Regions from separate parts of the Mesorhizobium sp. B2-8-3 genome, predicted to be linked through region 3. Evidence: predicted binding sites of a transcription regulator. Region 3 holds the regulator's gene; each other region holds the start of a gene.
What was found. Region 3 encodes PhoB, which activates phosphate uptake and scavenging genes when phosphate is short. Its sites were predicted from a motif close to TGTCATNNANCTGTCAT; they were not measured.
Positions count from the first base shown of each region.

Region 1: the regulator PhoB is predicted to act here: its motif matches at 3,170-3,186, upstream of FJ418_RS16620 (RNA degradosome polyphosphate kinase).
Region 2: the regulator PhoB is predicted to act here: its motif matches at 2,538-2,554, upstream of FJ418_RS28340 (acid phosphatase).

Region 1 covers NZ_VFTW01000010.1:16,705-21,677, reverse strand. Annotated here, with positions in the region: gene ppx (exopolyphosphatase) at 1-820, opposite strand, end outside; gene FJ418_RS16620 (RNA degradosome polyphosphate kinase) at 817-3,012, opposite strand; gene FJ418_RS16615 (zinc-finger domain-containing protein) at 3,265-3,510, shown strand; gene FJ418_RS16610 (FAD-dependent monooxygenase) at 3,540-4,772, shown strand; gene FJ418_RS16600 (TIGR02117 family protein) at 4,931-4,973, opposite strand, start outside.
Region 2 covers NZ_VFTW01000030.1:35,843-40,815, forward strand. Annotated here, with positions in the region: gene FJ418_RS28320 (NmrA family NAD(P)-binding protein) at 1-79, shown strand, start outside; gene FJ418_RS28325 (dihydrofolate reductase family protein) at 126-713, shown strand; gene FJ418_RS28330 (hypothetical protein) at 765-1,016, opposite strand; gene FJ418_RS28335 (cytochrome c peroxidase) at 1,169-2,434, opposite strand; gene FJ418_RS28340 (acid phosphatase) at 2,640-4,190, shown strand; gene FJ418_RS28345 (OsmC family protein) at 4,389-4,811, shown strand; partial or broken gene FJ418_RS28350 (hypothetical protein) at 4,817-4,973, shown strand, end outside.
Region 3 covers NZ_VFTW01000038.1:6,345-11,317, forward strand. Annotated here, with positions in the region: gene xylF (D-xylose ABC transporter substrate-binding protein) at 1-234, opposite strand, end outside; gene FJ418_RS30145 (ROK family protein) at 505-1,746, shown strand; gene phoB (phosphate regulon transcriptional regulator PhoB) at 2,068-2,757, opposite strand; gene phoU (phosphate signaling complex protein PhoU) at 2,774-3,481, opposite strand; gene pstB (phosphate ABC transporter ATP-binding protein PstB) at 3,502-4,305, opposite strand; gene pstA (phosphate ABC transporter permease PstA) at 4,302-4,973, opposite strand, start outside.

The sequences.
Region 1 (4,973 bases), on a different contig from region 3:
CGCCGTAGGGCAAGAGCGAGCGGCGGTTCTTGGAGACGCCCTCGATGCCCCTCACCTTCTCGACCTCGCCCTTGGCCACCTGCTTCAGGAAAGCCTGCGCGCTGTCGGCCGAAATCTCGTAGTTGTGCATGACGCCAAGCGGGTAGTTGGTCATCTCCATGTGCAACCTGGCGAGGTTTCGCCAGGTGCCGCCGACGGCGTAGAAGACCCTGCCCTGCCCGCCCTTGAGCAGCTTTGCCCGCGCCAGTTCCTGGCGCGCGATCTTCTGCGCCTGGACGAGCGAGTTCTTCGCCATATCCTGCAGGCGCAGGCCGCCGAGCGGCAGCGTGATGCCCTCGCCGATCGTTTCGCGATTGATGTCGATCAGTTCGAGGCTGCCGCCGCCAAGGTCGCCGGCGATGCCGTTGGCCGGATGGAAGCCGGAAATGACGCCGAGCGCCGAATAATAGGCTTCCTGACGACCGGTGAGCACGCGGATCTCGGTTTTCAGAACGTCCTCGGCGCGATGGATGAAATCGGGGCCGTTGCCTGCCTCGCGCGCCGCCGCGGTGGCCAGCACATACATATGCTCGGCGCCGGCTTGATCGGAAAGCGCGCGAAAACGGCGGAATTCCTCCATCGACCGCGTCACCGCCTCGGGGTCGAGCTTGCCCGTCGAAACGATGCCGCGCCCGAGGCCGGCCAGCATCTTTTCGTTGAACAGAAGCGTGGGCGAGCGTGCCAGCCCCTCATAGACGACGAGGCGGATCGAGTTCGATCCGATGTCGATGATCGACAGCGGCCGCCGGTCCTGAAGCCGGCCCTGGGAAACTGCAATCACGCGGCGCCGTTCTTCTTGCGGCGCTTGAACTGGGCGATGCGCTTGGGCGCATGCGATTTCAGCGCGTCGCCCCGTCCGGAGAGGCTCGGATTGGTCATGAAATATTCCTGCGCGTTGAACGGTTCTTCGCCTTCCTCCAGCACAACGCGCCGGGAGGTGCCGTCAGCCAATACGTCGAAACTTTGCTGGTTGTCCATGATGTTGCCCAGCATGATCTGGCCAAGCACCTGTTCATGCACAGTTGGATTGGTGATGGGCACCAGGGTCTCGACGCGGCGGTCGAGATTGCGCGGCATCATGTCGGCCGACGAGATGTAGACGACCGCCTCGTCCGACGGCAGGCCGTGGCCGTTGCCGAAGCAGAAGATGCGGCTGTGCTCGAGGAAGCGGCCGACGATCGATTTCACCCTGATATTCTCGGAAAGACCCGGCACCTGCGGCCGCAGACAACAGATGCCGCGCACGACGAGGTCGACCTCGACGCCGGCGCGGCTGGCGTCGTAAAGCGCGTCGATGATGGTCGGATCGACCAGCGCGTTCATCTTCATCCAAATGCGCGCCGGTCGGCCTTCGCGGGCATGGACGATCTCGTCCGAGATGTGTTTCAGGATGCGGTTGCGCAGCGTGAAGGGCGATACGGCAAGGCGCATCTCCTCGGCGGGCTCGGCATAGCCGGTGATGAAATTGAAGAGCTGCGCGACATCGCGCGCGATCGTCGGGTCGGTGGTGAAGAAGGACAGGTCGGTGTAGATGCGGGCGGTAACCGGGTGGTAGTTGCCGGTGCCGAGATGCACGTAGTTGCGCAGCCGGCCATCCTCGCGGCGCACGATCAAAGACATCTTGGCGTGGGTCTTCAGCTCCAGGAAGCCGAACACGACCTGCACGCCGGCGCGTTCGAGGTCGCGCGCCCAGCGGATGTTGGCTTCCTCGTCAAAGCGCGCCTTGAGCTCGACAAGCGCCGTGACCGACTTGCCGGCCTCGGCGGCGTCGATCAGAGCGCGCACGATCGGGCTGTCGTTGGAGGTGCGGTAGAGCGTCTGCTTGATCGCCACCACTTCCGGGTCGGCGGCGGCCTGGCGCAGGAACTGCACCACCACGTCGAAGGACTCGTATGGGTGATGGACGACGATGTCCTTCTCGCGGATGGCGGCGAAGCAGTCGCCGCCATGCTCGCGGATGCGCTCGGGAAAGCGCGGATTGTAGGGCGTGAATTTGAGGTCGTCGCGCGGAATGGCGACGATCTCGGAGATCTGGTTGAGCGCCAGTGGACCGGTGAGCACGCTGATGCGGCTCGACGAGACGCCGAGCTCGCCGGCGACGAAGTCCCGCAACGCGGCCGGCATCAGCGTGTCGAACTCGATGCGGATCACCGAGCCGCGGCGGCGTCGCTTCAGCGCCGTTTCGAACAGGCGCACCAGGTCTTCCGACTCTTCCTCGACCTCGATGTCGCTGTCGCGGATGATGCGGAACGTGCCGGAGCCCTTGACCTCGTAGCCGGGGAAAAGCTTGCCGATATAGATACCGACCACTTCCTCCAGCGGAATGAAGCGGACATGGTTCTTGCGGTCGGGCAGGCGGATGAAACGCTTGAGCGCCACCGGCAAGCGCAGCAGCGCGCTCATCTCCTCGCCATTCTTGCGATGGCGCAACTGCAGGGCGATGGAAAAACCGAGATTGGGAATGAACGGAAACGGATGCGCCGGGTCGATCGACAGCGGCGTCAGCACCGGGAAAACCTGTTCCTGGAAATGCTCCTCCAGCCAGGCCTTCTCGTCCTTGGTCAGCGCATCGCGGGTGATGCTTTCGATGCCTTCCTTGTTGAGCAGGACCATCAGCGCCGAGAGGCTCTTCTGCTGGTCCTCCTGCAGACGCTCGACCTCGCGCAGCAATTGCTCGAGCTGCTGCTCGGGCGTGCGGCCGTCGGGGCTCTTCAGCGCGATGCCCTCGCGCACCTGGCCGGCAAGGCCGGCGACGCGGACCATGAAGAATTCGTCGAGATTGGCGGCCGAGATCGACAGGAAGCGGACGCGTTCGAGCAGCGGATGATGCTCGTTCAGCGATTCCTCCAGCACGCGGCGGTTGAATTGCAGCCAGGAAAATTCGCGGTTGACGAAACGGTCGGGATTGCCGCCGTCCGGGCTTGCCGCCTCGACGGTGATGAACTCGCTCTGCACAGGCTTCAGTTCGTTCATGGTTTCCCGCTCTTGGCCGCAGCCGTCCCTAGGAGGCGCCGCATATTGCCGTTCAACGACGCTCTAACATGTCTTTGTGACGCATGATCGTCACGGAATCGCTCCGACACCGGCCCCATGCGCTTAACCGGCTCAACTTATCCTCTGCCAGCCTTTTGCGACAGTTTGATTTCATCGATCTTGCAAACGGACCTGTTATGCTCCAGATGCAGACTGGTCACACCCACTGGCCGAACCCAATTGGAGACGACGATGGCAGGCGGCAGCATTCCCCATTTCCAGAACGACGCGGGCCACCCGGTCATCGAGATCGGCGTCAAGGAATTCATGTGCACCGGCGCCAATCCGCCTTTCGACCATCCGCATGTGTTCCTCGACATGGGCGACGACAATGAGAAGGTCTGCCCCTACTGCTCGACGCTCTATCGCTATTCGCCGTCGCTGAAGGCGACGGAAACGCAGCCGGCCGGCTGCCTCTATGTCGACCAGGCCGCCTGACCCTGCAGATCATGAACGACTGCTAGATCATGGCTGAAACACGGTCCCGGCAAATCGTCATCGCCGGGGCTGGCATCGCCGGGCTGACGGCGGCGCTTGCCTTTGCCGAGCGCGGCTTCCCGGTAAAATTGTTCGAGCAGGCAAAGCAACTCGAAGCGGCCGGGGCCGGCCTCCAGCTTTCCCCCAACGCGACCCGCATCCTGCGCCGGCTCGGCGTGCTCGACCGCCTGCTGCCCAACGCGATCCGGCCGCAAGCGGTGGTGCTGAAGGACGCGGGAAGCCTGCGCGAGCTGGCGCGTGTGCCGCTTGGGGAAGCCGGAGAAAAACGCTGGGGCGCGCCCTATCTGGTGGCGCACCGCGCCGACCTGCAGGCAGCGCTGATGGCCACGGCTGCGGACTGGCCAGATATAGAGCTTGTCACCGGGGCGCGCGTGAGCGGCATCGCCCTCGACCCGCAAAGCGTGACCGCGACGGTCGAGATCGACGGCAAAGCGACGAGTGTCACGGGCGGCCTGCTGATCGGAGCGGACGGTGTCTGGTCTTCGCTTCGCGCGGGGCTTGCCAGGACGGCCGGCTTTGCGGCGAGTCGCTTTTCGGGTGAGCTCGCCTGGCGCGCGACGGTCCCTGCGGAAAGTGCCGCCGGCCAGGCCTTTGCGCAAATCGGCGCCGCAAACTGCGTCACCACCTTCCTGCATCCCGGCTTCCACATGGTCGCCTATCCGGTGAGCAAGGGCCGCGCCTTCAACCTTGCGGCCTTCACCAAGGGCGAGCGCATCGCCGAAGGCTGGTCCGGTCATGCGGACCCTGCGATCCTCTCAGGCGCCATCCGAGGCACAGCGGCGGCACTGTCGAGGCTGGTGGCACTCGCCGGCCCCTGGACGGCGTTCCCCATTCACACGGTCGAGCAGCGCCGCTGGGCAACGCCGGACGGCATCGCGCTGATCGGTGACGCCGCGCATGCCATGACGCCGTTCGCGGCCCAAGGCGCGGCGATGGGAATCGAGGACGCCTCGATGCTCGCCAATCTGGTCGCCGATTTTCCGGGCGATCCAAGGCAGAGCCTGACGGTTTGGGAGAATCTCAGACGGCCGCGCGTCGAAAAAGTGCTGAAACGCGGCGCGCTCAATCGCTTGGCCTGGCATGCCAGGGGACCGGTGGCGATCGTCCGCAACCTGGTGCTGGCGACGCGGCCGGCGGAGAAGCTCGCCGCGGACTTGGACTGGCTCTATGGCTGGGAGGAGCGGAAGGTGGTCAGGCGGTAGAGCGGCAGACGACCGAATAGGCGGCGCAAAGGAACGAGGCGCTCGCCAATTGCTACCAAAGCGCGTCGCGCTGAAGCGGATTCAGGCGACGCGCTTCAGCCTTTGTTTTCATGCATGTCGTTATCGCAAAACCGCTGCACACTTTTGCGCGACATGCATTAATCATACAACCGCAACGACCACCACAGCGTCACCGGCAGC
Region 2 (4,973 bases), on a different contig from region 3:
GCTGGAGGCACCCTCAGCCGAAAACGCCACGCCGACCAGCTTCGAAGCCTGGGCGCAGGCTTTCGCCCGTTCGCGCTGAGCCGCCTGAACCTTCACGGCAGAAATTCCTAGCGAGGAGACCCAAAATGAAAAAGCTCATCCTTCAGATGCAGATGTCGGTCGACGGCTTTGTCGGCTCCGATGAGGATCGTCGCTGGCAGCTCTGGGAATGGGGCGATGACAATGCCTGGGACGAAGAACTCAAGCAGGATTTCAACGCTGTCTTCCAAACAATCGACACCATCCTGTTGAGCCGCAAGATGGCTGAGGAGGGGTATCTGACCCATTGGGGCAACGCGGCGAGAAAATACCCGAAGGATCGCTTCTATGCCTTCGCGCGATGCATCGTCGAGGCTGAGAAGGTTGTGGCGAGCGACAAGCTCGAGGCTTCGCGCTGGGAACGCACCCGCGTCGTCAGTGGCGACCTGCCGCGCGAGGTCGACGCGCTGAAGCAAGGCGCGGGCGGCAACATCGCCGTGTTCGGCGGCGCGGGCTTTGCGGCCGCGCTGATCGCCGCCGGCTTGGTCGACGAGTTCCAGCTCTTCATCAATCCGGCGGTTCTGGGCAGCGGCCGCCGCATCTTCGAGAAGGGCGGTTTTGCCAAGCTGAAGCTCCTCGGCTCGAAGCCCTATGCCAGCGGCATGGTGGTGAGCCGCTACGCGCCGGCACAATGAGGAGCGACACCGAGGTCGCGCCGGCTTGAATCAATCCGTCAGTGCGTCTTCTCAACCGCCTGTTTGGCCGTGCCTTTCGCGCATCGGCGGCGAGCCGCCTCCGCTGACCAACCGCAGGTGCGCGCCTGGCCGGCCGGGTCGTGGCCAAGCCGCCTGGTCGTTGCCCGCGGCGACGAACCAGCGGGCCTCGCGCGATGTCAGGCCGATAAGCACGCGGCCGGCATATTCGGCCGGCGCGCCATTGCCCGCATCGAACACTGCCCAACTGCCGCCGGGCGGCTCCTGCACCGCGACGAACCTCATCGCAGACTCCATCTGTGAAGAGGTAGGCAATATAGCAGGCGCGACTTGGCGTTCCTATGACGTGGCTCACATTGGCACACTTTTGCGGTGGATAGCACGGCTCCGGCTGCAAGCACGCCGTGATCCACCAGTCTCCTTGGCTGCCGGTCGCCCTATTGCCCAGCCTGGTCGGCGTCGGTCAGCGTGCCGAGGAAGGCGACGATGTCGTCGATCTCGGCGTCGCTCAGCGCCGGCTTGTCGCCCGGCTTTTTGCCATTGAAGGGTGGGTCGGTGTTGAGGTTCGGCCAGTAAGCCTTTGGCAGGTCGTCGAATTTGTCGACCGTGCCGTCCGCCCTCTTCGGATACCAGCGCCCGGGATCCGTATCGCGGCTGGCGTAGAAGGCGACCGCCTCGCGCAGCGAGTGGAAATAGCCGTTGTGGAAGAAGCTCTTTCGCAAGGCCACGTTGCGCAGGGTCGGCGTCTTGAACAGGCCGCAATATTCGGCGCGGCCTTTGAAATCGGTGCGCAGCGGTCCGCACAGGCCGAGGTCGACATAATTGGAATCGGCGTTGGCGGGGATCGCCGGATTGCGCGGCACGGCGATCGCGATCAGGCCGTAGTCGGTGAACTGCGGCGGCTCGCCGTCATTGGCGGGCTCGCTGAGGTGGCAGCTCGCGCAATTGCCCTTCGCTTCGTCCTCGAACAGCATGCGGCCGCGCAATTCCTGCGCCGAGAGCTGCGCCTTGCCGGCGAGGAAAGCATCGTAGCGGCTGGAATAGGGATAGAAATCGGCGCTGCTCTGCTCGAATGTGCCGAGCGCTTCGACCGCGGCGTCGAAGGCATCCTGCGGGTGCTCGAACACATCGGCGCCGAACGCCGCCTCGAAGGCGCCGGCATAGGGCGCCTTGCGCAGCGCCGCGACCACCTCGGCCTCGTCCTTGTTGCCCATCTCGAAGGGCGACAGCAGCGGGATCCTCGCCTGGTCCTTGCCGTGGTCGGCGCGGCCGTCCCAGGTCAGGCCGCCGGTCGGGCCATTGTCGACGCTCTCGTCGCCTTCGTCCTCGGAGTCGTAGAAATGCTCGGTGAAGGCAGGCGCCGCCTGCAGGTAGCGCAGCGACGGCACGGCGCGAACGCCGGGCTGGTCGAGCTTGGCTCCGCCCATCTCGATGGGTGCCGCCGAGGCAGGCCCGAAGGCGTGGTTGGGATCGTGGCAGGACGAGCAGGCCTGCTTGCCCGAGGCGGAGAGCGAAGGGTCAAGGAACATCTGCCGCCCAAGCGCCGTCAGCGCGTCGGCGCGGGCGAAGGCTTCCTGGCGCGACATCGGGCCGGGGTGGACACCGGACCGCTCCGCGGTGCTCGCAGGCGCGGTCAAGCCGACGATCGAGGCCGCCAGAAGGGTGATCGCGTGATTTTTCCGTCCCATCGTCTGTGGCGACATCCCTGATTTCCTTCGCCCGATTTCGTTCGCGACGTAAGGATCGAGTGCAACGGATTGATGACTGGCTTTCTCGCTCACGAAACCGTGTTCGGACACTGCGGAAATGTCACATGGGTGACAAGGCTCCGAAGTAGCTCGGCATTGATGCAGTTGCGTTCCTGCATTGCCGTCCTCCAGCCATTCCCAAGCCACGAGGCATTTCCCGATGACCCGATTCTTTCTCTCCCCCCGGTCCTTCCTCTCGCTTTGCCTTGCCTCCACGGCGCTGGCATCGTTCTCCGCTGCTGCCCACGCGGCTCCTCCCGGCTACGACAAGATCGACACCGTCGTCGTCATCTACGCCGAGAACCGCAGCTTCGATAACCTCTACGGCGGCTTCCCCGGCGCCAACGGCCTGGCCAACGTTTCGCCCGACCAGGCGCGTCAGCTCGACCGCGACGGCAAGCCGCTTTCCGAACTGCCGCCGGCCTGGGGCGGCTTGACCGGCAAGGGCGTCACGCCGGCGGTGACGGAGGCGCAGAGCGCGCATCTGGCCAACGCCACCTTCGCCATCGACGATCCCAAGGGCTTCAACGAGGGCACCAACGTCGTCACGCACGACCTCTGGCACCGCTTCTACCAGGAGCAGATGCAGATCGACGGCGGTCGGAACGACAAGTTCGTCGCCTGGGCCGATTCCGGCTCGCTGGTCATGGGCCACTATGACGGCTCCAACCTGCCAATGTGGGCGATCGCCAAAAAATACGTGCTGGCGGACAATTTCTTCCAGGGCGCCTTCGGCGGCTCCTTCCTCAACCACTTCATGCTCGCCTGCGCCTGCGCGCCCCACTATCCCAATGCCGACACCAGCCCGGTGAAGGGCCAGATCGCCGTTGTCGAGCCGGATGGCGTGACGCTGAAGCCGGCCGACAACTCGCCCGCCTCGGCGCTGGGCGGCGTGCCGAAATTCGCCAATGACGGCGCCATCACGCCCGACTTCTACGCCGTCAACACCATGCAGCCGCCTTACCAGCCGAGCGCCAACAAGCCGGCCGAGGGCGGCGACGCAGCACTTGCCGATCCGGCTGCGCCCACCACGCTGCCGCCGCAGCACGAGATCACCATCGGCGATCTGCTCTCGCTCAAGGGCATTTCCTGGGCCTGGTATGCGGGCGCCTGGCAGGCGGCGCTCGACGGCAAGAACGCCACGCCCGTGCCGAACTTCCAGTTCCACCACCAGCCCTTCAACTATTTCGCGGCCTATGCCCCGGGCACGGCCGCGCGGGCCGAGCACATCAAGGATGGCGGCCTTGACGGCGTGGAGTTCATCAAGGCGATCGACGACGGCAAGCTGCCGTCCGTCACCTTCTACAAGCCGCAGGGCAACCTCAACGAACATGCCGGCTATGCCGATGTGACCTCGGGCGACCAGCACTTGGCCGACCTCGTTTCGCATCTGGAGAAGAGCCCGCAATGGGCCCATATGCTGGTCGTCATCACCTATGACGAGAATGGCGGCTTCTGGGATCACGTCGCGCCGCCCAAGGCCGACCGCTGGGGCCCGGGCAACCGCATCCCGGCCTTCATCATCTCGCCCTATGCGAAGATGGGCACGGTCGACCACACCCAATACGACACCACCTCGATCCTGCGTTTCATCACCGCCCGCTACGACCTGCCGGTGCTGCCGGGCCTCGTCGCCCGCGACAAGGCGCTGCGCAACAACGACCAGCCGCCGATGGGGGATCTGACGGCGGCGCTCGACCTGACGAAGTAGCGTTTCAGAACTGGTGTCCGCGAAGCGGACGGAGAGGGAGCCTTCGTAGGGCGCTCCCCCTTTCCGTCTCGGCTTCGCCGAGCCACCTCTCCCCCATTTCATGAGGGCGAGGAAACGCCAATCGCCCACGGCCTGCCTCGGCGATTGCCTCAGTGAATTCCCGTCCGCTATCAATGTCTCCGAATTGGAGACCACGCGATGGCAGACCTGAAAGTCAGAACCCGAAACGCCGGCGCGCTCGCCGTCCTGCCACCGGTCGGCCTGCCGCTGGTCACGACACCGACCGGCGGCACCGTCGATGTGGTCACGCAGGTGAGCGCCCAGGGCTTCAGCCCGCTCGATCTGCTCTATGCCTCTTTAGCCGCCTGCATGGTGCTCAGCGCCCGCATCGCCGCCACCCGCCTAGGGGTCGCCGACCGGCTGGGCGAGGTGAGGGCGGATGTGACCGGCGACAAGGCGAAGGACGAGCCGTCGCGGCTGGAAACCTTCAATATTCGCCTGACGATCGCCGGCGACCTCGACGCCGCGACGAAAGAACGGATCCTGGCGGATGCCGAGGATATCTGCACCGTCTCAAACACGCTGCGCGGCGCGCCGGCACTTCACGCGAAGCTCGGGTGAGGCCGATGGCGCATCTTTCGCCGATCGACTACGCCACCGCTTCCGCCGAGATCCGCGCCGAGCACGACCGCGAGCTCGCGCTGCGCGGCCGCATGACAAACATGAAGCGCATCCTGCTTCATTCGCCGGCCGCGCATCGCATCTACGCCGAATGGTTCACGC
Region 3 (4,973 bases):
CAGGCTTTCGACGTCGGTCAGCTGCTTGCCCGGATTGGACTGCGCGTCGGCCGAGATGTACTTGTCGCCGGCGGCCTCAATGGCGGCCTTCATCGCCGCTTCGTCGGTCTTCCAGCGCTCTTCCTGGAAATTCGACCACGACACGCCGATCACCTTGTCCTTCGCCTCGGCGACCGACGCCAGCGTCAGCGACATGGCAACGCCCGCCAGAATGGCGGCTGCGAATTTCTTCATGATATCCTCCCTGCGCCTGTGCGGCGCGACCCAGACTGGCCCGAAGGCCGGCATAGAGGCTTTTTTTCGAGCCTCAAAAAAATAGTGATCCAGCAAAACGACGCTGTCAACTGCGATTCTGATGGGTTTTGATGGGTCAGGGCATTTTTTTCGACATCCGCAATAAATAATGACACAGGCTGCGGCTTCTGCCACTATCCCTAGCATGTCACCGACAGGCCATGGCATCATCATCACAAGGCCGCGATGACTGGGAGGACGTGCGAGACGATGTCGGTCGGAATCCGTCACGACGATTTGCGCCGGCGCAACCGCGCCATGGTGATTTCGGCCGTGCGCCGCGCCGGCCAGCCCTCGCGCACGGAGATTGCTGCCACCACCGGGCTCAGCCACTCGACCATTTCGGCGATCTCCGCCGATCTGATCCAGGAAGGCATTCTCACCGAAAGCAAGGCCAGCGAGCCGACGGCGTTGAAACGCGGCCGGCCGCAGATCGGTCTGGCGCTGAACCCCGAAGCCGCCGCGGTGCTGACCGTGGTGCTGTCGCTGAACTTCCTGTCGGTCGCCGTGATCGATTATGCCGGCCAGGTGGTTGCCGAGGAGCAGCAGCGCCTCGACACGCTTGTCATGCCCCGCGACGAGCTGATCGGCGAATGCATGGCGATCGTGCGGCGCCGGCTGGGGGATCCCGACCTCGACGTGGGCAGCGTCGCCCGCATCGCCATGGGCATTCAAGGCATCACCGATTCCCATTCACGCGCCATGCTGTGGTCGCCGATCACGCCGCTGACCGACATCCCTTTCGCCGACCTCCTCGAAAGGGAATTCGGTATTCCCGCCACCATGGAGAACGACTGCAACATGATGGCGGTGGCGCTGCAATGGCGCGATCCCGAGCGCTATCGCGACGACTTCATCGCCATCCTGCTCTCGCACGGTATCGGCATGGGCCTTGTGCTGAAGGGCGCGCTGTTCAGCGGCACGCATTCCTCCGGCGGCGAGTTCGGCCATATGATCCATCGTCCGGGCGGCGCGCTTTGCCGCTGCGGCCGCCGCGGCTGCGTCGAGGCCTATGCCGGCAATTACGCGATCTGGCGCAGCGCCATGGGAATAAGCGAGGACGCCACCCCGACCGACGTCGGCGACGCCGATATGCGCGCGCTGGCCGCGAAAGCCCGGCAGGAGGACGGACCCGAACGGGAGGCTTATCGCCGGGCCGGCGAAGCGCTCGGTTTCGGCCTCGGCAGCCTGTTCGCCCTCATCGACCCGGCGCCTGTCGCCATGGTCGGCGTAAGCGCGGCCGCCTTCGACCTGATCGAGCCGGCGCTGCGAGAGGCGATCGCCCAGACCGCCGGCGGCCAGCACTCGGAATCGATCTCCTTCGACACCGAGCCGAACGAACTGCCGCTTATCCGCGAAGGCTGCGCCATGCGCGCGCTGACCTTCGTCGATCAGGAGATTTTCGCGCCGGGGGTGCAGGCCAGAGCGGGGGCCGGGAAGAACGTGGCCTGAGCGAACATGGCGCTGAAGCCGCGAATCGCACCAACGTTGGAGATTGGCCGAAGCCACCGCGACTTCGTCATTCCAGGGCGGAGCAAGGAGCGAAGCGACGCGCGCAGACCCTGGAATCCATGCCGTTACCTCGATCGTAGGGTGCAGCGGTGCAGAGTTCTGCGCCATAGCGGCGCGTGGAAGTCACGGCATGGATCCTCGGGTCTGCGCTGCGTCGCTACGCTCCTTGCTCCGCCCGTGGATGACGAAGCGCAAGCGTCTCGACTACCCACCAGCGTTAATGTTGGAGTGCCGATCCCGTCGGAACTTCCGCCCTCGGGACTAATCCTCCCTGATCGCGTACCCCGCCCCGCGGATGGTGCGGATGACGTCCGGCATGCGGCCGTTGTTGACCGCCTTGCGCAGGCGCCCGACATGGACGTCCACGGTGCGCTCGTCGATATAGATCGTCTCGCCCCAGACATTGTCGAGCAGCTGGCTGCGCGAGAACACGCGGCCGGGATGACGCATCATGAATTCGAGCAGGCGGAACTCGGTCGGGCCGAGCCTGATCTCGCTCTTCTTGCGGTAGACCCGGTGCGATTCGCGGTCGAGCACGATGTCGCCGACCTTGAGCACGCTGGACAGCACCTCCGGCTTGGCGCGGCGCAGCAGCGCCTTGACGCGCGCCATGAACTCCGGCGTCGAGAATGGCTTGACCAGATAGTCGTCGGCGCCGGTCGAGAGGCCGCGCACGCGGTCGCTTTCCTCGCCGCGCGCCGTCAGCATGATGATCGGCAGCCGCTCGGTCTCGGGCCGCATCCTGAGACGCCGGCAGAGCTCGATGCCGGAAACCGCCGGCACCATCCAGTCGAGCACGAGCAGGTCGGGAACGTTTTCCTGAAGGCGGATTTCGGCCTCGTCGCCGCGGGTCACCACTTCGACCTGGTAACCCTCGGATTCGAGATTGTAGCGGAGCAGCACCCCCAGCGGCTCCTCGTCCTCCACCACCATGATGCGTGGCGCGATCATTGGGGTAACCTTTTCGTCAGGCCGCCGGCGCCGACATTGCGGTCTCGTCCTGCTTCGGACGATTGGCGGGCAATTGCGTGCCGGTCAGCACATAATAGGCATTCTCGGCGATGTTGGTCACATGGTCGCCGATGCGCTCGAGGTTCTTGGCGCAGAACAGAAGATGCGTGCAAGCGGTGATGTTGCGCGGGTCTTCCATCATGTAGGTCAACAGCTCGCGGAAGACGGACGTGTATTTGACGTCGATGCGCTCGTCGTCGTTGCGAAGCTTGGCCAGCGCCGTGGCATCGCCCACCATGTATTCCTGGATCACGGCCTGGACCTGGATCAGCACCAGCTGCGCCATCGAATCGATCGAATGCGTGAGGTCGCGCGGCGCGGCGCTGACGCCGACCGAGCCGACGCGCTTGGCGATGTTCTTGGCGAGATCGCCGATGCGTTCGAGGTCGCCCGCCATGCGGATCGAGCCGACCACGTTGCGCAGGTCGTCCGCCATCGGCTGCCGCTTGGCGATCAGCGTGATGGCGCGGTCGTCGAGCTCGCGCTGACGAGCGTCCATGATGGCGTCGTCGGAGACGACGCGCTGCGCCAGCGCATTGTCGGTCTCGAGCAGCGCCCTGGTCGCACCGCCGACCATGGAGCTGGCGAGATCGCCCATGTCGTTGATGAGCCGGCTGATCTGCCTCAGATCCTCGTCGAAGGAGGCGACGGTATGTTCGGCCATGATGATGTCCTCGTATGAACTCAGCCGAAGCGGCCGGTTATGTAGTCCTGCGTGCGCTTCTCGCGAGGCGAGGTGAAGATCTTCTCGGTCCGGTCGAACTCCACCAGCTCGCCCAGATACATGAACGCCGTCTGCCGCGACACGCGCGCCGCCTGCTGCATGTTGTGGGTGACGATGACGATCGTGTAGTCGGCCTGCAACTCGTCGATCAGTTCCTCGATCTTGGCGGTCGACAGCGGATCGAGCGCCGAGGCCGGCTCGTCGAGCAGGATGACCTCGGGCTTCACCGCCACGGTGCGGGCGATGCACAGGCGCTGCTGCTGGCCGCCCGAGAGGCTGAGGCCGCTGGCGTTGAGCTTGTCCTTGACCTCGGTCCACAGCGCGGCGCGCTTCAGCGCCTGCTCGACGCGGCTATCCATCTCGGCCTTGCTGATCTTCTCATAGAGCCTGACGCCGAAGGCGATGTTCTCGTAGATCGACATCGGGAACGGCGTCGGCTTCTGGAACACCATGCCGATCTTGGTGCGCAGCAGGTTGAGGTCCTGCGAGCGGTCGAGGATGTTCTTGCCGTCGAGCAGCACCTGGCCCTCGGCGCTCTGCTTCGGATAGAGCTCGTAGATGCGGTTGAGCACGCGCAGCAGCGTCGACTTCCCGCAGCCCGACGGGCCGATGAAGGCTGTCACGCTGCGCTCGGGCAGGGACAGGTTGATGTCCTTCAGCGCCTTCGACTGGCCATAGTAGAAATTGAGGTTCTTGACCTCGATCTTGGCCTTCTCGACGGTCGTATCGGCTGCGTTCAGGTCGGTGGACAACATCGGTTTCATCTGTCCTCTCTGCGTCCGGTTAGGCTGCGGGCGATGATGCTCAGCCCGAGAACCGTCAGGGTGATTATGAGTGCGCCCGTCCAGGCCAGTTGCTGCCATTCCTCGTAAGGGCTGAGAGCGAACTGGAAGATGGTCACCGGCAGGCTGGCCATCGGCGCATTGAGATTGCTCGACCAGAACTGGTTGTTGAGCGCGGTGAAGAGAAGCGGCGCCGTCTCGCCGGAGATGCGGGCGATCGCCAGCAGGATTCCGGTGACGATGCCCGACATTGCCGCGCGGTAGGCGACGGAGCGGATCACCACCCAGCGCGGCGCGCCGATGGCGGCGCCTGCTTCGCGCAGCGCGTTGGGCACAAGGTTCAGCATGTCCTCGGTGGTGCGCACCACGACGGGGATCACCAGGATCGACAGCGCGACGGCGCCGGCAATCGCCGAGAAGTGCCCCATCGGCCGCACCATCAGCTCATAGACGAACAGGCCGATGATGATCGATGGCGCAGACAACAGGATGTCGTTGATGAAGCGCACCACCGTCGTGAGCTTCGAGAAGCGGCCATATTCGGCCATGTAGGTGCCAGCCAGCACGCCGATCGGCGTGCCGACGACGATGCCGATGATCGTCATGACGATGCTGCCGTAGATGGCGTTGAGCAGGCCGCCGGCGTCGCC